2 linked regions of the Cyanobium sp. PCC 7001 genome follow. The protein of the gene in region 2 interacts with the protein of the main gene of each other region in a pairwise test. Links are inferred from orthologs where the notes say so. Each region holds a gene or a part of one and is shown on either strand. Other genes may lie near its edges.

The links.
Region 1: the proteins of ribD (region 2) and accC interact in binary tests that used the Escherichia coli proteins (3 or more experiments, as listed by UniProt). The link is inferred for Cyanobium sp. PCC 7001 from one-to-one orthologs.

Annotation. Positions count from the first base shown.
Region 1 is NZ_DS990556.1:2,472,635-2,482,428, forward strand. Bases 1,328-4,209 are described here. They hold accC (acetyl-CoA carboxylase biotin carboxylase subunit), read right to left. Parts: upstream 3,504-4,209; coding sequence 2,151-3,503; downstream 1,328-2,150. Other genes in these bases: CPCC7001_RS12130 (Ycf66 family protein), read right to left, coding at 1,328-1,550; psbX (photosystem II reaction center X protein), read right to left, coding at 1,615-1,737; CPCC7001_RS12140 (YggT family protein), read left to right, coding at 1,827-2,147; CPCC7001_RS12155 (hypothetical protein), read left to right, coding at 3,776-4,209. Outside these bases: CPCC7001_RS12120 (hypothetical protein), read right to left, coding at 1-31; CPCC7001_RS12125 (hypothetical protein), read right to left, coding at 40-576; more of CPCC7001_RS12130, read right to left, coding at 621-1,327; more of CPCC7001_RS12155, read left to right, coding at 4,210-5,077; peptide-methionine (R)-S-oxide reductase MsrB, read left to right, coding at 5,103-5,543; CPCC7001_RS12165 (PRC-barrel domain-containing protein), read right to left, coding at 5,596-6,711; chromosome segregation protein SMC, read right to left, coding at 6,754-9,794. UniProt on the Escherichia coli protein: This protein is a component of the acetyl coenzyme A carboxylase complex; first, biotin carboxylase catalyzes the carboxylation of the carrier protein and then the transcarboxylase transfers the carboxyl group to form malonyl-CoA.
Region 2 is NZ_DS990556.1:2,755,700-2,765,496, forward strand. What follows is about bases 2,603-5,487. They hold ribD (bifunctional diaminohydroxyphosphoribosylaminopyrimidine deaminase/5-amino-6-(5-phosphoribosylamino)uracil reductase RibD), read right to left. Parts: upstream 4,679-5,487; coding sequence 3,527-4,678; downstream 2,603-3,526. Other genes in these bases: CPCC7001_RS13455 (mechanosensitive ion channel family protein), read right to left, coding at 2,603-3,572; CPCC7001_RS13465 (DUF3122 domain-containing protein), read right to left, coding at 4,689-5,168; CPCC7001_RS13470 (GH116 family glycosyl hydrolase), read right to left, coding at 5,165-5,487. Outside these bases: ATP-dependent zinc metalloprotease FtsH, read right to left, coding at 1-988; CPCC7001_RS13440 (SOS response-associated peptidase), read left to right, coding at 1,136-1,783; CPCC7001_RS13445 (Nif11-like leader peptide family RiPP precursor), read left to right, coding at 1,780-2,025; CPCC7001_RS13450 (DUF427 domain-containing protein), read left to right, coding at 2,039-2,533; more of CPCC7001_RS13455, read right to left, coding at 2,499-2,602; more of CPCC7001_RS13470, read right to left, coding at 5,488-7,678; CPCC7001_RS13475 (hypothetical protein), read right to left, coding at 7,735-7,965; CPCC7001_RS13480 (bifunctional cobalt-precorrin-7 (C(5))-methyltransferase/cobalt-precorrin-6B (C(15))-methyltransferase), read left to right, coding at 7,992-9,281; CPCC7001_RS13485 (DUF192 domain-containing protein), read right to left, coding at 9,253-9,774; CPCC7001_RS13490 (response regulator transcription factor), read right to left, coding at 9,774-9,797. UniProt on the Escherichia coli protein: Converts 2,5-diamino-6-(ribosylamino)-4(3h)-pyrimidinone 5'-phosphate into 5-amino-6-(ribosylamino)-2,4(1h,3h)-pyrimidinedione 5'-phosphate.

The sequences.
Region 1 (9,794 bases), 280 kb from region 2 along the record:
GGGCCCAGCGCCTGCCGGCAGAGCGGGCCATCCCTGGCATCAGTTGGCCTCCCCTCGGTCCGGCCCGCCCCCCACAGCGGTCGTGCCCCCGGGACGATCGGGCTCCAGCACGCCGCTGAGGTCGAGCACCTCCACCTGCCACTGGCCCTGTTTCACCACCTGCACCGCCAGGCGGCCGGCATCAGGGGCCAGGCTCAGGCGCACGGGTGATCCCTGGCCGGGCAGGGGCAGGCGCAGCAGCCGCCCGGTCAACCGGTCTTCCACCACCGCCAGCCGCCGGGGCCCCTGCTGCATCAGACCGGCCACATAGCGGCCGTTCCAGCTCAGGGAGGGTGAGCTGTGGGGTTCGCGGCCGCGCCAGTGGCGCAGGGGAACGACCGCACCGCCCGGTTGTTCCTGCAGCACCAGCCGCACCCTGCCCCGCTCCTCGAGCACCGAGGCGAGGTAGCGGCCATTGCCGCTCAGGGCCGGATCGAGGCGGTTGCTGCCGGGGCTGAGGCCAACGGGTGCGGCCTGGCGCCTGCCCAGCCAGCCGCTGCTGCAGCCCACCAGGGCAGGACTGAGGCCGAGCAACACCAGCAGGGGCCAGCGGAAGCGGGACGGGCTCAGTCGGGAGGGGCTCAGTCGTCGAAGCGGGAGGCGTTGTCCCGCGGCCGTGAGCGGGGTGCCTCCTGGGCCGGGCCTGCCGCCGGACGACCCGTGGGGGTGGGGGCCGGCCTGCTGCTGATCGGGCTGAAGTCCGCGTCGCTGATCGGGGCCGAAGGCCGGGGGCCGCCGGCAGCGGTGGAGCGGATCGGCGTGCCCTGGGGAATGCCCGCCCGCTCGGGCGTGGCGGACCCCGGCGCGCTGCCGGGGCGACCGCCAGCGGCGGCAGGCCGGCGGCTGGAGCGGGGAGGAGCCTCGGCGGCGGCGGTGGGTCTGGAGCCCCGGCGGGGCTCCGGCTGGTTGTCCCGTTCCCGGCGGCGGGCGCCGAAATCACTGGCACCGCGGCCGCCGCCGGCGGTGTAGCGGCTCGGCTCGGGAGCGGCGCTGCCGCTGTCCCAGCCTGGGGTTTCGTCGCGGCGGCTGGCGGCCCGCTCGGGGATGGCGGCCCGGCTGGCCCGGCGCATGCGGTAGAGGTCTTCCTCGGGTTCGCGGCTGGGGATGCGCCGGCGCAGGGGTTCAGGCTCGTCGAAGCGCTCCCGCTCGGGGTCGTCCCAGCTGCGGCCACCCATGCGGGGGCGGTACGGGCCCACGGGGGCGGGTTCGTCGTCGTCGAAGTAGGAGGAGCGGCGGGCCTGCTCGGTGGTCACGCCCCGCAGTCTCACGCTCTCGTAGGCGAAGAACACGGTGGTGCCGGCCAGAAGGAACTGGCCGAACTGGAGGATCGGATCGAGCCGCCAGCCCTGGAAGAAGAGGATGCCGCCACAGAGCAGGCCCACGGCGGCAAAGAACACGTCGTAGTCGCGGGCCAGTGCCGGCTTGAAGCTGCGCATGAAATAGAGCAGCGCTCCGCCCACCGCCAGCACGATGCCGACAATGCTGGCCCAGTTGAGGCTGGCATTAACCACGGGGACTCATCCTGGTGCTACCAGGCACTGTAGGGAGGCGTCCAGGGACGGGGCCCGGACCAGCTCAGAGGCGGCGATCCACCTGGTCGTTCTGGCTGATCAGCACCAGAGCGATGGAGATCGGCACCACCACGATCACAGCGCCCCAGACGAGGCTGCTCAGGAAATTCGCGAGGGAGGGGGTCATGGCGCAGCCGCAGGTCGGCGTTGAGCGTCGGCAGATCCTAGGCAGCGGCGGCTGCTTCGTACGCTGATGGGGTCCCTGCTTAGAGCTTTGTGACGGCGCTTCCCGCTTCTCCCCTGGCCTGGGCGCATCTGCTGCTGGGCCTGGCGCTGGCCCTGTGGACCCTGCTGTTCCTGTTTCGCATCGTGCTCACCTGGTACCCCCAGGTGGACCTCAGCCAGGGGGCGATGCGCCTGATCGGGGTGCCGACCGAACCGCTGCTGGCCCCCACCCGGCGGCTGATTCCCCCCATCGGTGGCGTGGATGTCACCCCGGTGATCTGGGTGGGGCTGATCAGTCTGGTGCGAGAGCTGCTCGTGGGTCAGCAGGGTCTGGTGACCCAGGTAATGCGCCATGCCGCGGCGGTGGCCTGAGGGCTAGTTGCGGGGCAGCATCTCCTGCTCCACGAACTTGGTGTGCACGTCCCCGGCCTGGAACTCCGGCCGCTCCAGCAGCTGCAGGTGGAAGTCGATCGTGGTGGGGATGCCGGTCACGGCGCATTCGGACAGGGCCCGATGCAGGCGCCTGAGGGCGTGGTCCCGGTCCACACCCCACACGATCAGCTTGCCGATCAGGGAGTCATAGAAGGGGGGAATCTCGTAGCCGGTGTACACGTGGCTGTCCACACGGACGCCCGGACCGCCCGGCGGCAGCCAGCCGGTGATCTTGCCGGGGGCCGGCCGGAAGTTCTGGCGCGGATCTTCGGCGTTGATCCGCACCTCGATGGCGTGCCCGCGCAGCTGGATCTCCTCCTGCTTCACCGAGATCGGCTCTCCCCCGGCGATCCGCAGCTGCTCGGCGATCAGGTCCACACCCGTCACCATCTCGGTGACGGGATGCTCCACCTGGATCCGGGTGTTCATCTCCATGAAATAGAAGTTGCCGGAGCGATCCACCAGGAATTCCACCGTGCCTGCCCCCTCGTAGCCGATGGTGCGGGCGGCGGCCACGGCGGCATCGCCCATCTGACGGCGCAGATCGGCGTTGATGGCCACGCTGGGCGCTTCCTCGAGCAGCTTCTGGTGCCGCCGCTGGATGGAGCAATCCCGCTCGCCCAGGTGCACCACATTGCCGTGGCGATCAGCCAGCACCTGCACTTCCACGTGCCGGGGCCGGTCGATGAACTTCTCCATGTAGAGCCCCGGGTTGCCGAAGGCCGCCTCGGCCTCGCCCTGGGCCGCCTTGAACAGGCCTTCCAGCTGATCGGGCCCGGGCACCAGGCGCATGCCCCGGCCGCCCCCTCCGGCGGTGGCCTTGATCATCACCGGGTAGCCCATGGAGGCGGCCAGGCCGGCGGCCTGCTCCGGCGAATGCAGCAGCCCCTCGCTGCCGGGGATGGTGGGCACCCCCACCCGCTGCATCGTGGCCTTGGCCGTGGACTTGTCGCCCATGGCCCGGATCGCCTCCGGCGAGGGGCCCACGAAGATGAGGCCGTGGTCGGCGCAGATCTCCGCGAAGCGGTCGTTCTCCGCCAGGAAGCCGTAGCCCGGATGGATGGCGTCGGCGCCCCGGGAGGTGGCCGCCGCCAGGATGTTGGGGATGTTGAGGTAACTCTTGGAGCTGGGGGCCTCGCCCACGCACACGGCCTCATCGGCCAGCTGCACATGCAGGGCGTTGCGGTCCACCGTGCTGTAGACGGCCACGGTGGGGATGCCGAGTTCACGGCAACTGCGGAGGATGCGCAGGGCGATTTCGCCGCGGTTGGCGATCAGCAATTTGCCGATGGACATCCGCAGCCGCTCAGCTGTTACAGGCCAGGGCGGACTGTATCAGTGCTCACCGCTGCAACCCGGATGGGTGCGGGGGACCCGGCGATGGGTATATTGCTGGGCCGGTGGTCCCGAGGGATCCGCCGAACCACCCGGATGGGCTGAGGCCCAGCCGTTGCATCAAGCGGATGTGGTGGAATTGGTAGACACGCACGTTTGAGGGGCGTGTGGCTTCGGCCTTGCGAGTTCAAGTCTCGCCATCCGCACTTTTTTCTGCTTCCCCATCTGATCCGGTGCACGCGGTGCAGCCCCACGCCGCGGATCCCACTCCCGTTCCCGATGTGGGGATCGTGCTGGTCAGCAACGGACCCGGCGAACTCACCACCTGGGTGAGGCCTGTGGCCCAGCGGCTCCAGCGGCGTCTGCTGACGCCGGAGTCCCAGGCCTCCCTGGCCCTCTATCTGGTGCTGGTGCCCTGCCCGAACGGCACCGGCCGCGAGCACCGGGCGGCCGCCCCCTGGGGGCTGTTCGAGCGGATCACCCCGGCCAACCGGTTCTGGTCGCTGCTGCTGCGGCCAGGGCGCTTCGGGCCCTGGCCGCGGCAGGGGGTGGTGGTGTTCCTCGGTGGTGACCAGTTCTGGAGCGTGCTGCTCTCGGCCCGTCTGGGCTACCGCCACCTCACCTATGCGGAGTGGGTGGCCCGCTGGCCCCGCTGGAACGACCGCATCGCCGTGATGGGGCCACGGGCGGCGTCCCGGCTGCCGGCCCGCTGGCGCTCCCGCTCCCGCGTGGTGGGGGATCTGATGGCGGACCTGTCGGAGGCGGCCCGCAGTGAGCAGCCCCTGCCGCCCGGGGAGTGGGTGGCGCTGCTGCCGGGCTCCAAGCCCGCCAAGCTGCGGGTGGGGGTGCCCTTTCTGCTGGAGACGGCCGACCGGCTGGCGGCGCGGCGTCCCCAATGCCGCTTCCTGCTGCCGCTCGCTCCCACCACCACGGTGGAGGAGCTGCTGCGCCAGGCCGGGGCCGCCAACCCGATCGCGGCCCGCTACGGCGCCGGCATGCCGGAGCTGTCCCCTGACGGCGATGCCCTGATCACCCCTGCGGGCACGCGCATCCTGCTGGAGCTGCGCAGTCCTGCCCATGCCGTGCTCAGCCAGTGCGCCATGGCCCTCACCACGGTGGGGGCCAACACCGCGGAGCTGGCGGCCCTCGGGGTGCCGATGCTGGTGCTGGTGCCCACGCAGCACCTGCACGTGATGCAGGCCTGGGACGGTCTGGCCGGGGTGCTGGCCCGCCTGCCGCTGCTGCGCTGGTGCTTCGGCGTGGTGCTCACCCTCTGGAGGCTGCGCCACAGGGGCTATCTGGCCTCCCCGAACATCAGCGCCGCTCGGGCGGTGGTGCCCGAGCGGGTGGGGCCGATCACGCCGGCCCAGATCGCCGCCGAGACGGCGGACTGGCTGGCGTCACCCGACCGGCTGCAGGGCATGCGCGATGACCTGCACAGCCTGCGGGGCCGTGCGGGAGCCGTGGCGGCCCTCACCGATCTGGTGGAGGAGCTGCTGCCCGCCGCCGCCGCCGTTGCCCGCCCCGATTCCTAGGCTCGCAGTCAGATGCCCTGCCGCCATGTCGGAGATCCGTGATCCCCAGAGTTCCGCCTGCGGACTCGACAGCGGCCTGGCCCGCGGCGCCAGCGAGGAGCAGTGGCGCCAGAAGCTCACCCCGGAACAGTTCCGGGTGGCGCGCCAGGGGGGCACCGAGCGGGCCTTCACGGGGGCCTACTGGAACAACAAGGCCAGTGGGATGTACCACTGCATCTGCTGCGGCGCCGAGCTGTTCAGCAGTACCACCAAGTTCGATTCCGGCACGGGCTGGCCCAGCTTCTGGGATGGGGTGAAGCCGGAGGCCATCACCACTCTGGTGGACCGCAGCCACGGCATGGTGCGCACCGAAATCCGCTGCGCCAACTGCGATGCCCACCTGGGCCACGTGTTCGGCGATGGGCCGGCCCCCACGGGGCAGCGCTACTGCGTGAATTCCGCCTCGCTGGATTTCAGGGCCGGCTGATCGCGGCCACCCGGCGGGGACGGATCAGCAGAGATCCATCAGTAGAAAGCCATCACCAGGGATCGCCCAGATCCTCGGCGTCCACATCGAGAGGTTCGGCACTGGCGGCCCCGCCGCCGGATCGCCGCGGCTGGTCATAGCGACGCGGTTCGCGGCTGGCGGGCGGGCTGGTGAGGGGCCGCTCGAACCGCTCCTCCCCCGGGGCGTAGCCGTCGGACCAGTCGGCTGCTGCCCTGGCCGGGGCACCCGTGCGCTCACGTGGGGCGAGCCTCTCCAGGGGCGGACGCTCCTGGCCGTAGCGCTCCTCTGGGAAGCGGTCATCCGCCAAGCGGTCGTCCGGGAAGCGCTCGTCAGGGAGACGGTCCTCCTCGTCGAGGTAGCGGCGCTGACGCAGAGGGGCCCGCTCGCGCCGCTGCTCCACCTCCACGTAGTCGAGCTCCTCCTCCGGCAGGAAGGCCTGGGTGGCGGCGGGCTGGATCCGCCGCTGCTCCTGCAGGCTGGGCATGCCGGGCGCCAGCTGGTTCTCCACCGGCACGGCGGTGCCGCGGAAGCGCTCCCGCTCCTCCTGCTCCCAGCTGGCGCCGCCGATGCCCAGCTTCTCCAGCAGGCCCGTGCCGAGCTGCTTGAGTTTGTCCTCGGCCCCCTCGTACACGATGATCCGGTCCGGGCCGCTGCTCACCACCTCCACCACCGGGAGTTCCCAGGTGCTGAGCACCCCCTCCCCCAGCAGGGGCACGCCGAGGGCGCCGAGCACCAGGGTGGTGAGCTCCCCGGTCTCGATGTCGAAGCTGAACCCCAGCACCTTGCCGAGCTGCTGGCCCGCTTCGGTGACCACATCGCAGTTGATCACCTTGCTGTAGCGGTCCGGGCTGAATCCTTCGGCCAGGGAATCAGCGGAATCCACCAGGATCACATCACCCACCTGGCGGATGCGGTCGAGCGGCATCCAGCGGGGCAGGCCCGGCAGGAACCGGGTCAAGGGGTTGTCCCGCAGGCCGAGGGCGATCACCTCGCGGCGGTCGATGTCCACCACCACCTCCCCCACCACGCCGAGGCGGCGGCCGGTGTCCCGGGTGATGACCTGGGTGCCCATCAGCTCCGAGCGCAGCCAGAGGCGATCACTGGGGGTGGCGGCCGGGTCGCTGCCAGGCGGGGGTGTGGTCGTCATCGGCGCATTCTCACCCAGCAGGCGCGGCGGCGGGGGCGGCCATCAGGCGGCTGGCGGTAATCCCACCACCTGGGTGTGGGCCCCCCGGGCCTGGGTCACGCCGATGGTGCGGGTGGCCGCGGCGATCATCGGCCGCCGGTGACTCACCACCATGAACTGGGCCTGATCGGCCTGGCGCGCGATCAGGCCGGCCAGCCGCTCCACGTTCACGCCGTCGAGAAAGCTGTCCACCTCGTCGAGGGCGTAGAAGGGCGAGGGGCGGAAGCGCTGCAGGGCGAACAGGAAGCTCAGCGCCGTGAGGGACTTCTCCCCGCCGCTCATGGCCGCCAGCCGCCGCACGGCCTTCCCCTTGGGATGGGCCACCAGGGTGAGGCCGCCATCGAGCGGGGCTTCGGGATTCTCCAGCTGCAGGTGCCCCTCGCCGTCGGAGAGCTCGGCGAAGATCTCGCGGAAGTGGCCATCCACGGCGGTGAAGGCCTCCAGAAAGGCCTCCTGCCGCAGGGTGGCCACGGTTTCGATGCGCAGCAGCAGCTCCTCCCGCTCGCTGCTGAGCACCTCGAGGCGCTCTTCCAGCTCTGCCAGCCGCGCTTCGAGCTGCTCCAGCTCCTCCAGCGCCAGCATGTTCACCGGCTCCAGCGCCTCCATGCGGGCCTGCAGGCTGCGCAGCTCGGCGGTGAGGGCCTCCAGGCCGTTGTCGCGCACCTCCTGGGGAATCTCCGGCAGGGGGTCGGGGAGCTCCCGCTGCAGCTGCTCCAGGCGCAGCTGCTCGCTGCGCTGCTGTTCGGCCAGGCCCTCCAACTCCTCCCCCAGGCGCTGCAGCTCCCACTGGCGCTGCTGCAGCGCCTGGCGCTGGGCCGCCAGGGCGGCCTCGGCGGCATCGCGAGCCCGGCGCCGCTCGCCGAAGCGGGTCTGCAGCTCCGCCTGCTGCTGCTCCAGCGCCCCGCGGCGCTCCTGATCGGCCTGCTGGCGCTCCTTCCACTGTGCCCGCTCGGCCACCAGGGCATTCACCGCGCTGACCAGCCGCTGCTCCTCGCCGGTCAGGGCCTCCAGCTGGCTGCGCAGCCGCTCCACGGCCAGGGCCCTGTCCCGGCGGGCCGCCAGCAGGTTGTCGCGCTCCTGCCGGGCTGCCACCAGGGCCTGGTCGGCGGCCTCGAGCTCCTGCTGCAGTCCCTGCCAGCGGGCGACATCGCCGGAAGCCTCGACGCCGGCCTCCTCCTGCTGCAGGGCGGTGAGCTCCTGCTGCAGGGGCGCCAGCAGTGTCAGCAGCTCCTGTTGGCGCTGCTGATCGGTGTCCAGCGCCTGGCGCAGCTGGGCCAGCCGTTCCGCCAGCTGCTGCTGGCGCTGCAGCTGGGGGGTGAGGGCCTTGCGAACGCTGCTGCGCTCGGCCTCCAGGGCGGCCAGGCGCTGCTGCAGCTGCTGCAGCTGGGGCCGTTGCTCCTCGAGCTGTTGGCCCAGCTGGGCTTCGCGGCGCCGGCAGGCCACCAGGCTCTCCCCCAGCTCCAGCAGCCGACGGCGCAGCGGTTCGGCCTCATCGCCCTCCTGGCTGCGGCCGAAGCTGAGCTGGTTGCCCCGTTGCTGCAGGCTGCCGCCGGTCATGGCCCCGCTCTTCTCCAGCAGCTCGCCGTCCAGGGTCACGGCCCGGCAGCGGCCCAGTTCCCGGCGGGCGCTGGTGAGGTCGCCGAACACCAGGGTGTCGCCGAACACGTAGCGGAACACCTCGGCGTAGACGGGTTCGTGCCGCACCAGATCCACCGCGCGTCCCACCAGGCCGTCCCCCTGTCCCGGTGCTCCACTGCCCCGCTGCAGGGCGGCCCCGCTGCTGGCGGGCCGGCCGCCGCCGGAGCGGATCCGGTTGAGCGGCAGGAAGGTGAGGCGCCCGGCGCGGCGCTGCTTCAGCAGCTCGATCGCCCGGGCGGCAATGCGGTCGTCGTCAACCACCACCTGGCCGAGGCGCGCTCCGGCCGCCACTTCCAGGGCGGTGCGGTGGCGCTCCTCCACCTCGCCGAGCTGGGCCACGGGGCCGTGGATCCCCTCGAGGCCGGCCTCCAGCAGCACCCGCAGGGCGCCGGTGCCGCGGCTCTCCTGCAGGGTTTCGCGGCGGCTGTCGAGACGGGCGATCTCGCGCTCGAGCTGCACCTGCTCCTGCTCGAGACGCTGGCGGGTGCGCTGCTGCAGGGCATAGGCCTCGGCCAGGTCCTGCAACTGCTTCTGGCGGCTGTCCGTGGAGCTGGTGAGCTGCTGCCATTCCACCTCGGCCTGCTCCAGCTCCTGCTGGGCGCTGGCCTGGCTGCTGCCCTCCTGCTGCTGCTCGGCGAGAAGCTCCGCCAGGCGCTCCTGGTTCTGGCGCAGGCGCTCGGCCAGCTGCTGCCGCTCCGCCTCCAGCGGGCTGAGGCTGGCGCCGAGCTCCTGACGGCGCAGGCTGCGCCGTTTCTGCTCCTCCATCCAGCTCCCCGAGCGCCCCGCCACCTCGCCCAGGCGCCGGCGGGAGAGCTCCACCGCGGCCTCGGCGGCACGGCAGGCGGCCTCGGCCGCGTCCAGTTCGGCCTGATCGCCGGCGTCCGTCAGTTGCTGCTGCTCCTGCTGCAGCTCCCCGCGGTTGCGGGCCAGCTCCTGGCGCTGGCGCTGCAGATCCTCGGCCTGCAGCTGGTGCTTCTCGGCCTGCCGGGCCAGCTCCCGGCCGCCCGCCTCCAGGCCCGCCAGTTCGGCCTGCACCGCCAGCAGCTGATCCTCCCCGAGGGCCTTCACCTCGGCCTGGAGCTGCTCCAGGGCCTCGCTCCCGGCCGCCACGGCGGCCTCGGCGGCGGCGATCGCCTCTCGTTCCTGCAGCTGCTGGCGGCCGAGGGCCTCCCGCCGGCTCACCAGGGCCTGCAGGCCGGCCTCGGCGGCTTCGCAGCTGAGCACCTGCTCCTGCAGGCGTCCCTCATGCAGCCGCTGGCGCAGGGCCTGGTAGGTGCGGGCCTTGGCGCAGTCGCGCTCCAGCTTCTGGCGGTTGGCCAGCAGCTCCTGCTGAACGATCGAGCAGCGCTCCTGGCGCTCCTGCACGTCGTCGAGCTTGGCGCGGGTCTGTTCGATGCGGCTGTCGA
Region 2 (9,797 bases):
GCAGGGCGGCATCGAGGGTTTCCGGCTGGTTGGTGGCGGCCAGCACGATCACCGGCTTGTCCTGGGCGCTGAACCCGTCCATCTCGGTGAGCAGCTGGTTGAGGGTCTGCTCCCGCTCGTCGTTGCCGCCCACCACGCCCATCGAGCCGGAACGGCTCTTGCCGATGGCGTCGAGTTCGTCGATGAAGATGATGCAAGGGGCCTTCTTCTTGGCCTCCTCGAACAGGTCACGCACCCGGGCCGCACCGGCGCCTACGAACAGCTCCACGAATTCGGAGCCGGAGATGATGAAGAAGGGCACGCTGGCCTCGCCGGCCACGGCCTTGGAGAGCAGTGTCTTGCCGGTGCCGGGAGGACCCACCAGCAGCACGCCCTTGGGAATGCGGGCGCCGATGGCGGCGTAGCGCTCGGGGGTCTTGAGGAAGTCGACGATCTCGGTGAGTTCGGTCTTGGCCTCATCGACACCGGCCACGTCGGCGAAGGTGACCCGGGATTCCTCATCCGGCACGTACACCTTCGCCTTGCTCTTGGTGAAGCTCAGAGCCCCCTGGGCGCCTCCGCCCATGCCGCTGCGGCGGGCGAAGAATTGCAGCACCAGGATGAAGATGAGGGGCGGCACCACCCAGCTCAGCAGCGTGGTGAAGAAGTTGGGTTTCTGGGGCGGAGCCGCGGCGAACTCCACGCCGTGCTGCTCCAGACGCTGGGGCAGCTCCATGTCGAAGATGGGGGTGGTGGCCAGCACCGTGGGGGCCCCCTCCGCCGGAGGCTCCTTGAGCTCGTAGCGGATCTGCTCCTGGGTGATGTAGGCGCGCTTCACGCCGTCGTCGTTCACCTGGTCGATGAACAGGGAGTAAGGCACCCGCGGCACCTGGGAGTTGCCGTTGGGCAGGAAGTTGCTGAACAGGAGCAGAACGCCGAAGCCGATCAGAATCAGATTGATCAGGCCGAAGCGCCGCGTGGGCCGGTTGTCGTCCTGGCGGATCGGCATGGAGCGGCAGCCAAAGGTGTGCCCAAACTAGGCCTGTCGGGTTGGAGCCCGGACCCTTGAGAGGGTGGAGAACCGATCCTCCACCGGCAGGATTCGCGCCTCCTGCAGCTCCCGCCCGCGCCTGTTCCCGGCCCCTCCGCTGCCCCGATGTGCGGCCGCTACTCCCTCACCAGCCAGCTCGATCGCCTGCTGCCTCGCCTCAAGGGAGCCCTGCCCCAGGGGCTGCTGGAGCACTACAGGCCACGACCGCTGATCCGGCCGGGGGAGCCGGTGCTGCTCCTGCGCCGTGAGCATGCCCGCAACCGGGTGGATCTGGCGCTGTGGGGGTTGCTGCCGGCCTGGGTCAAGGAAGCCTCCTCCCATGGCCGCCCCATCAATGCTCGCGCCGAGACCCTGGCCCAGAAGGCCAGCTTCCGGGGACCCTGGCGCCACCACCGCTGCCTGATCCCGGCGGATGGGTTCTTCGAGAAGGGCCACCGCATCCGGCGGCGGGATGGGGCCCCTTTCTGGCTGGCGGGACTGTGGGAGCGCTGGATCGGGGCCGATGGCACCGAGCTGGAGACCTGCTGCGTGATCACCACCGCCCCCAATGCCCTGATCGCCACCCTGCACGACCGGATGCCCGCGGTGATCCCCGAGGGGCTGGAGCAGCCCTGGCTGGCCGCCGGCGATGGGGCGGAGCTGCGGGCGCTCGAGCCGATGCTGGAGCCCTGGGACCCGGCGGAATGGCTGGCGGAGCCGCTGCCCAAGCCGCAGGCCCGGTTAGACCAGAGCCAGTTGGAGCTGCCCTGGTGAGCCTCGAGCAACTGGATGCCTTCCTGGCCCTGGCCCGCAGCCGGGAGGAGCTGGCCAAGCGGCTGGCGGAGCCCCTGGAGCTGGCCGACTTCCTGGCCCTGGCCCGCGGCAGCGGCTACGGGGTGGATGAGGCCGATGTGCTGGCGGCCCAGCAGCGGCAGGAAGCGCAGCTGAGCGATGCCGAACTGCAGCGGCGGGCGGGAGAGGAGGCCCGGCGGCTGCGTCACTTCATCCAGGCCTGAGCTCTGCCGCGCCATGGACACCATCAGCTCCCGGCGGCCCGATCGGGTGGCTGACTATCCCCGCCCACCGGCGCTGGTGCGCTGCACCCTGCCGGTGCGGGTGGAGGTGTTCGGACACACCCTCGCCGCCACCGAGGAGAGCCTCTGGGTGCTGGAGACCTTCCATCCCCCCACGGTGTATCTACCGCCCGAGGTTCTGAACCGGCAGCTGCTGCAGCCCGCGGACGGACGCTCGTTCTGCGAGTGGAAGGGCCTGGCCAGCTACTGGGACCTGGTGTCGCCAGGCGATGGCCGCCGGCGGCGACGGGCCGCCTGGAGCTACCCCAAGCCCACCCCGGGCTTTGCAGCCCTGGCGGGCTGGCTCTCGCTCTACCCGGCGCAGACGGACGGCTGCCGGGTGAACGGAGCCCCGGTCGAGCCCCAGCCCGGAGGCTTCTACGGGGGCTGGATCCTGCCCTGGCTGCAGGGACCGTTCAAGGGAGATCCGGCGCACCCGGAGCTGGTATGAGCGTGCGGGTGGGGAAGGGCATGCTGGCCCCGTGCTCGGCCACCACCTCCCCGATCAGCAGCAGCAGCCGGTGCTGCAGGGCCCAGGCGGCCTTGATGTCGCCGCTGCTGGCGAAGCACATCAGGCGCAGATCCAGGCTCGAGGCGCCGTAGCCCATGAAATGCACCAGGTGATCCTTGGCGGGATCGAGTCCCTCCACCGCCACGACCCGCTGCTCGATGGCCTGGCTGATGGCCGGGATCCGCTCGCGGTCGTCGTAGCTGACGCTGAAGGGGATCATCAGGCGGCGGTTGTCGATCTCGGCCACGTTCTGCACGGGCTGGCTCGTGAACACGCCGTTGGGCACGTAGAGGCGCTGACGGTCGGGATCGCGCAGCTGGGTGTAGAACCAGCCGATCTGCTCCACCGTGCCCAGCAGGCTGAGGCCGGGCAGGCTGATGGTTTCCCCCACCGTGAACGGCCGGTTGATGTAGATGCTGAGGCCACTGAGGCCGTTCTCCACGATGGTGCGGGCCCCGAAGCCCAGGGCCGCGGCACCGAAGCCACCGGCGGCGATCAGCACCGAGGCGGAGACCCCCAGCAGCTGCAGCACCTGGAAGACGATCAGCAGGCCGATCAGCGTGCCGAACAGCTTGTCGAGCACGTCGAACAGGAACAGCCGGTCCTTGGTGGCCATGCGCGGCAGCATCTGGGCGGCATAGCCCTCCGCCTTGGCGTGCAGTTCCCCCTTCCAGCGCAGCAGCGTCCAGAACAGGCCCACCATCAGGGCCACGTCGCGCACCTCGGCGCCGTCGCGGGGCAGATCGAGCAGCCGGGGATCGGCCAGCACCGCCAGCCACCAGGCGATCGAGCCCAGCACCAGGGTGACCGCGATGCTCAGGCGGCTCCGCAGCAGCAGTGCCCGCGTCAGGGAGCCGCTGCGGAAGCGCCGCCCCACCACCTCCAGCAGCAGCCAGAGGGCGATGGCCAGGCCCAGGCCCAGCAGAGGAATGTTCAGGGCGAAGGGCAACGCTGCGCCGGCAGCGGTGGGGAAGTCCATCGACGATCAAGCTCGGGGGCGTGCAGCTGCCAGAGCAGATCGTCCCCGAGCTGTTGGGGACAGGTGGTCTGCCAGGCAGGAACCTGCTGCATGCCAGTAAACCCCAGATCGCCCACGGGTGTGCGGGCCAGGGTGCCGCCCATCACTTTGGGTGCGATCACCGCCGCCACCTCCTGCACACAGCTCTGGCGCAGGGCAGCGGTGGCCAGTTCGGCGCCACACTCCCACAGCACCTGGTTGCAGCCGCGGCGGGCCAGCTCCTGCATCAGCGCCCAGGGTTCGCAGGCCTCCAGCACCAGCCGCTCGATGCCGCGCTGATCCAGCTGGAAACGCCGCCGGGCGGGTGCCTCGTAGCCGTGGGCCACCAGCGTGGGAGCCTGCGCCGTGTCCCAGAGCCGGGCCCGCTCCGGCAGCGCCAGGCTGCGGCTGAGCACCACCCGCAGGGGCTCGCTGTGGCGCCGTCCCCGGCTGGTGAGCAGGGGGTCGTCGGCCCGGACGGTGCCGCCACCCACCACCACGGCGTCGCAGCGGGCCCGCAGGGCGTGCACCCAGTTCCTGGCCTCCGGCCCGCTGATCCACTGGCTGGCGCCGTTGGGCAGGGCGGTGCGCCCATCCACCCCCATGGCCCACTTGAGGATGCCGAAGGGGCGCCGGTGGGCGATCCGGTGCAGGAAGGCGCGGTTCAGGGCCCGGGCCTCCTCGGCAGCCACCCCCTCGATCACCTCCACCCCGGCGCTCCGCAGCTGGGCGATTCCGCCGCCGGCCACCTGGGGGTCGGGATCGGCCATCGCCACCACCACGCGGCGGATGCCGGCCGCCAGCAGGGCATCGCTGCAGGGGGGGGTGCGGCCGTGGTGGCAGCAGGGTTCGAGCGTCACCACCGCCGTGCCGCCGCGGGCCCGCTCCCCCGCCTGGCGCAGGGCGCCCACCTCGGCATGGGCCTCGCCGGCCTGGCTGTGGTAGCCCTCCCCCACCAGCCGGCCCTCGGCATCCAGCACCACGCAGCCCACCATCGGATTGGGGCTGGTGCGGCCGCAGCCGAGGTTCGCCAGCTGCAGGGCCCGCTGCATCCACGGTCGCCAGGAGTCGGACGGGGCTGGGCTCATGGGATGGGGCTCACGGGGAGGTGGCAAGGCTGCGCCACTCAGCCACCACGAAGGGGGGCACCGGCAATTCCACGAACACCCCGGGAAGCTGCAGCCGCAGGGGCCGGTCCTGGTGCAGATCGGCCAGCAGCGGTGCCAGATCGAACTCGGCGGCGGCGGCACGGCCATCGGCCGCCAGCTTCGGGTTCTCCAGGGTGCGGTCGGCCAGCTCCCAGCGGCCACGGCCGCTGCGCACCCGCAGGGCTGTGGGGTGGTCGAGGCGCACCTTGCCCGGGTAGCCCACCACCCGCAGGCGCAGGGGGCCGCCCGGAGGACCCTCTCGGTACGCCACCAGCTGCCAGCTCTGGTAGTCGAGGTCGCGCAGACTCTCGAGGCTGCGGACCACCGGGGTGCCGTTCTCATCGGGATGGGCGTGGAGCTGGGCCAGGGCCGGCGCTCCACCGGCCAGAGCCACCAGCAGGGCCAGAACCAGACCGAGCATGCGGCTCATGCCAGGGCCTCCCGATCAGCGCCTGGAATCGGCTGCCAGCCGGTGTGGGTGGCCCAGAGGGCCCAGATCGCCATGGCGCGCAGGTAGTGGCAGGCGCGGAAGGTGTTCACCGCCGTGATCGCTTCGGGGGTGCGGAACTGCAGGCCCCCCCCATACACCTGGTGCACGACGGCGCCCGTGATCGCCAGGGCCGTGTCCGTCTCCCCCATCAGCCGGTAATAGGCCGCCAGGCCGAAGTTGATGCCGGTCCACACCTCCAGCGGATGGGTGCCGTCGGGATCCAGCGGTGTGCCGTCGCGGCGCAGGCCGTTGGCCACGCCCAGCGAACCGCCCTGAAATCCTTCGAAGCAGGCCTCGCGGATCGCCCGCAGGGCACTGCGGGCCCGTTCCTCCGCCACCACCGGCGGCAGCTCCAGCAGGCGGGCGTAGAAGTCGCCGCAGAGCTGGTCGGCCATCACCACCGGGGTGCCGCTGTCCGCATCGATGTTGTAGTACTCCCCGTTCCAGAGCAACCGGTCGAAGTTGGCGCGCGACTGCTCCAGCCAGCTGCTGAAGTCCCGCTGCTGGCTGGAGGTGTCCAGGCCCAGCTCCAGCTGCAGCCGCTGGCCCATGGCCAGCGCCGCCTCCAGGGCCGCGATCCAGAGGGCGCCGCAGTAGGCGCTCACGCCCTTCAGGGGCCAGTCATCGAAGGTCTGGTCGGGGGCACCGCCGTTGTCCGGCAGGCCATCGCTGTTGGCATCGAAGCCCTTGAGGTAGCGCAGGGCCTCCACCGCCGCCGGCCAGCAGTCCGCCAGGAAGCGCAGGTCCTCGCCGGTGGGGGCGAGCCGGAAGGTGCGCCACACCTGCAGCACGAAGTCGCTGGCCAGGTCCTTCCAGAGGTTGCAGTCCTGGTAGGCCGTGTAGTTGGTGGCGTCCCAGGGCCGCTCGTTGGGGGCGCCGAGGTCGTGGGGGGTGGCGCCGGCCACCTTGCGCGGGGCCTCCACCCGGCCCTTGCCCTGGGTGAAGTACCAGCCGATGGGCCGCGGCGTGGGATCGGCGGCGGGGATGGCCCGGGCGAAGCTGCGCAGCACGGCCTTGTCGAGTTCGGGCCAGAGCTGCAGCAGGGCGAAGGAGCCGTACAGCCGCACATCGAGGCTTTCGTACCAGGCGTAGTCGAGGCACTCCAGCACCCCGAAGCGCCCCACCGGATCCTCGGGGCTGGCGGCGGTCCAGAGGGTGCCGCCGGAGGCCAGGTCGTAGAGCTCGTTGAACAGGGCCATCCGCAGGGGTTCGGGCAGGTCGGTGCGCTCCAGCACCGGTTGCTGCCAGGCCGCGATCTGCTCCCGCCAGCTGGGCCACGACCCCAGAGCCTCGGCGGCGATGGCCGCGGCGTTGGTGCCGTCGGCGCCGAAGTGGTCGGTGTAGCGCCGCAGGGCCCGGCTGCCGGTGGCGAAGGCGGTCACGGGCAGGTCCCAGCTGATCACCAGGGGGATGTCGATCGAGGCGCCCGGCTCCAGCCGCAGCTGCACGGCCAGGGCGGCACTGGCCGGGTCGTTCGCCCCGCTGTGGCGGTCATTGTTGCTGTCGGGTATGGAGCCGTCGCGCGCGAACGATTCCCACAGCTCGGCTCCGTCGCCGGCCGGATTCCAGCGGCTGCAGCGGTGGATGCGCAGCCCGGGATGGCGCGCCTCCAGGCCGGCATCGGTGGCGATGCACCACTGGCCCTGCCCCTCGGCGATGGGGTCGGAGATCGGCCCCTCCAGCAGGACCCCCTTGAGCGGGCCGTCGTCCACCCAGCGGTTGCGCTGCCCCTCGCTGCGGCCGATGGCGGGCACGTAGTTGTGCTCGGGGCTGCCGTCGTCGCGGAAGTGCACGGCGGCGGCGGGATCGGTGTTGGTGAACCAGCCCGTGGTGTTGCGCCAGCTCAGCAGCAGCGAGAGCTCAAGGGGCCGGCGGGTGGGGTTGCTGAGGCTCCAGGTGAACACCGCCACCGGATAGCTGCTGCGCTCGTAGTCGCCCGGCAGGATCGGGCTGAAGGCCTCGCAGCCCACCCGGGCGCTGAACACGCCGCTGAAGCTGGTCCAGCTGAGGGGGTAGCGGGCCGCGTAGGTGCCGGTGCTCGTGTCTGCGGTGCTGGCGGGGTACCAGCTCCAGGCGCTGAGGGGCGGGCCGGCGTCCGGCCGGGAGGCATCGGCCTCGGGGGCCACGGCGAGGGCATGGGCGCGGCTGCCGTTGCCGTCGCGCTCGAACAGGGCGAACTGGCAGTCGGGCAGCGTGCCGAACCAGTGCTCACCCCCGTCGAGATTCCAGAGGTTGAAGCTGCCGTCGGGGGCGCGGCCGATGCAGCCGGCCCCGAAGCCGCCCAGCGGCATGCCGTGGTTGGGGCCGTCATCGAGATTGCTGGCGTAGCGCACCGTGTACGGCTGCTCCCAGCCGAGGCCGAACGGCCGTGACCAGCTGGCCGGTGGCGTGGCGGCGGACCCCCGGTCCTGCAGCAGGCTCTTGAGCGCGGACAGTCCGAGGGGAGCCATGGAGCCGTGGGAAGTGGCGCCAGCTTGTCAGAAACGGCCCGACGGGGATGGCCTGCTCACAGCGGACTCCCGGGTCCGGAGGCTTCCTGGTCGATCAGGGCATCGAGGGTCACGGCGGTGCGCACCAGCGCCTGGTAGCGCTGCAGCACCCGGCGGTTGCGCTCCAGCCAGCTGGCGGCTTCCGCCGGGTTGACGGCGGCGCCGTCGCCATCGAGCAGGTCCAGATCGTTCTGCCGCTGCACCAGGGCAAGCACGAGTTCGTGGAGACGCTGGCGGCGATCGCTCACGGCGGTGGGGAACGCGGCTCAGCATCATGGCTTCAGTGCAGGAAACCCCGCTGACCACGACCGGCGGCTGGATCGATGTGGTGGGCTGCGATGCCGCCGGTTTCGAGGCCCTGGCCCCGGAGCGCCGGGCCCTGCTGGAGCAGGCCGGGCTGCTGGCGGCCCCCCGACGCCTGCTGGAGCCGCTCGCGGCGGCGTTTCCGGCGGCCTGCTGCGTGCCCACCGATCGACCGGCCGCCCTGCTGCCCCGCTTGAGCCAGGCCCTGGCGGCCGGCGAGCGGGCCGTGGTGCTGGCCAGCGGTGATCCCCTCTGGTTCGGCATCGGCCGGATGCTGCTGCAGGAGCTGGGGCGGGAGGCCCTGCGCTTCCATCCCGCCCCCGCCAGCCTGCAGCTGGCCTTCGCCCGGCTGGGCCGCCCCTGGCAGGACGCCAGCTGGATCAGCCTGCACGGCCGCGATCCCGGGCCGCTGGCCGCTGCGCTGCAGAAACGCCCCTCGGCCCTGGCGGTGCTCACCGATCCCGGCCGCGGCGGCGCCGATGCGGTGCGGCGGATCCTGCGGGCCTCGGGCCTGGAGGCGGCCTATGCCCTCTGGCTGTGCGAGCGGCTGGGTCATCCCCGCGAGCGGGTGCAGCGGCTCGCCCCCCAGGCCCCGCTTCCAGCCGATCTCGACCCCCTGCACCTGGTGCTGCTGATCGCTGAGCCGCCACCGCCGCCCGATCCGGCCGTGCTGCCGCTGTTCGGGCTGCCCGATGGGGTCTTCCTGCAGCATGCCGATCGCCCCGGGCTGATGACCAAACGGGAGGTGCGGGTGCAGCTGCTGGCCGATCTGGCCCTGCCGGAGCGCGGTGTGCTCTGGGATGTGGGGGCGGGGGTGGGATCGATCGGCCTGGAGGCCCTGCGGCTCAGGCCGGGGCTGCGGCTCTGGGCCGTGGAGAGCCGCGGCGGCTCCAGGGCTGTGATCAGCGCCAATGCCGAGCGGCTGGGGGTGCGGCCCGCGGCCGTGCTGGAGGGCCGGGCCCCGGAGGTGCTGGCGGAGTTGCCCGATCCGGACCGGGTGCTCCTGGGGGGCGGCGGCCGGGACCGGCTCGCCATCCTCGCGGCCGTGCTGCCGCGGCTGCGGCCGGGTGGCGTGGTGGTGGTTCCCCTGGCCACGGTGGAGGGCCTCGCCGAGCTGCGGCCCCTGCTGGAGCAGGCCGGGCTGGGGGTGGCGGTGGGTCAGCACCAGAGTTGGCGGGGCGCTCCCCTGGCGGACGGCACCCGCCTGGCCCCGATGAACCCGGTGCTGGTGCTCAGGGGTGAGCGCCCTGCGGCGGGCTGATCTGGAGCGGCTCGATCACCACCGGCGTGCCCACGGCGATCCCCTGGGCCGCCCCCTGGCCCGCAGCCAGTTCCAGCACCCCCTCCACCCGCTGGGCCGGGCCGTAACTGGGGCAGGGAAGATGCGGGCAGGGCTGGGCGGCCGTCTCGATCGCCACCACGCGGCCTCCGGCCACGAACAGCATGTCGAGCGGTTCGGGGGTGCGGTGCATCCAGAACCGCGCCACCGTGGGCCTCGGGAAAGGGAACCACATGCCCCGCAATGGTGGCAGCGCCGGCCGCAGCTGCAGACCCTTGGCCTGCTCATGGGGCTCATCCGCCACCTCCAGGGCGATGCAACGCCCGGGCTCCGGGCACCAGCGGGCCTCCAGGGGCAGCCACTGGGGCGGCGGCTGGCGTGACGGCGGGGGGTCGGCCAGGGCCACGGCCCCGCCCGTGAGCCCCAGGCCGAGCAGGGCAGCCGCCAGCCGGTGCCGATGCAGGGCGTGGGGCATCAGCCGCGGCTCTCCAGGGGGGG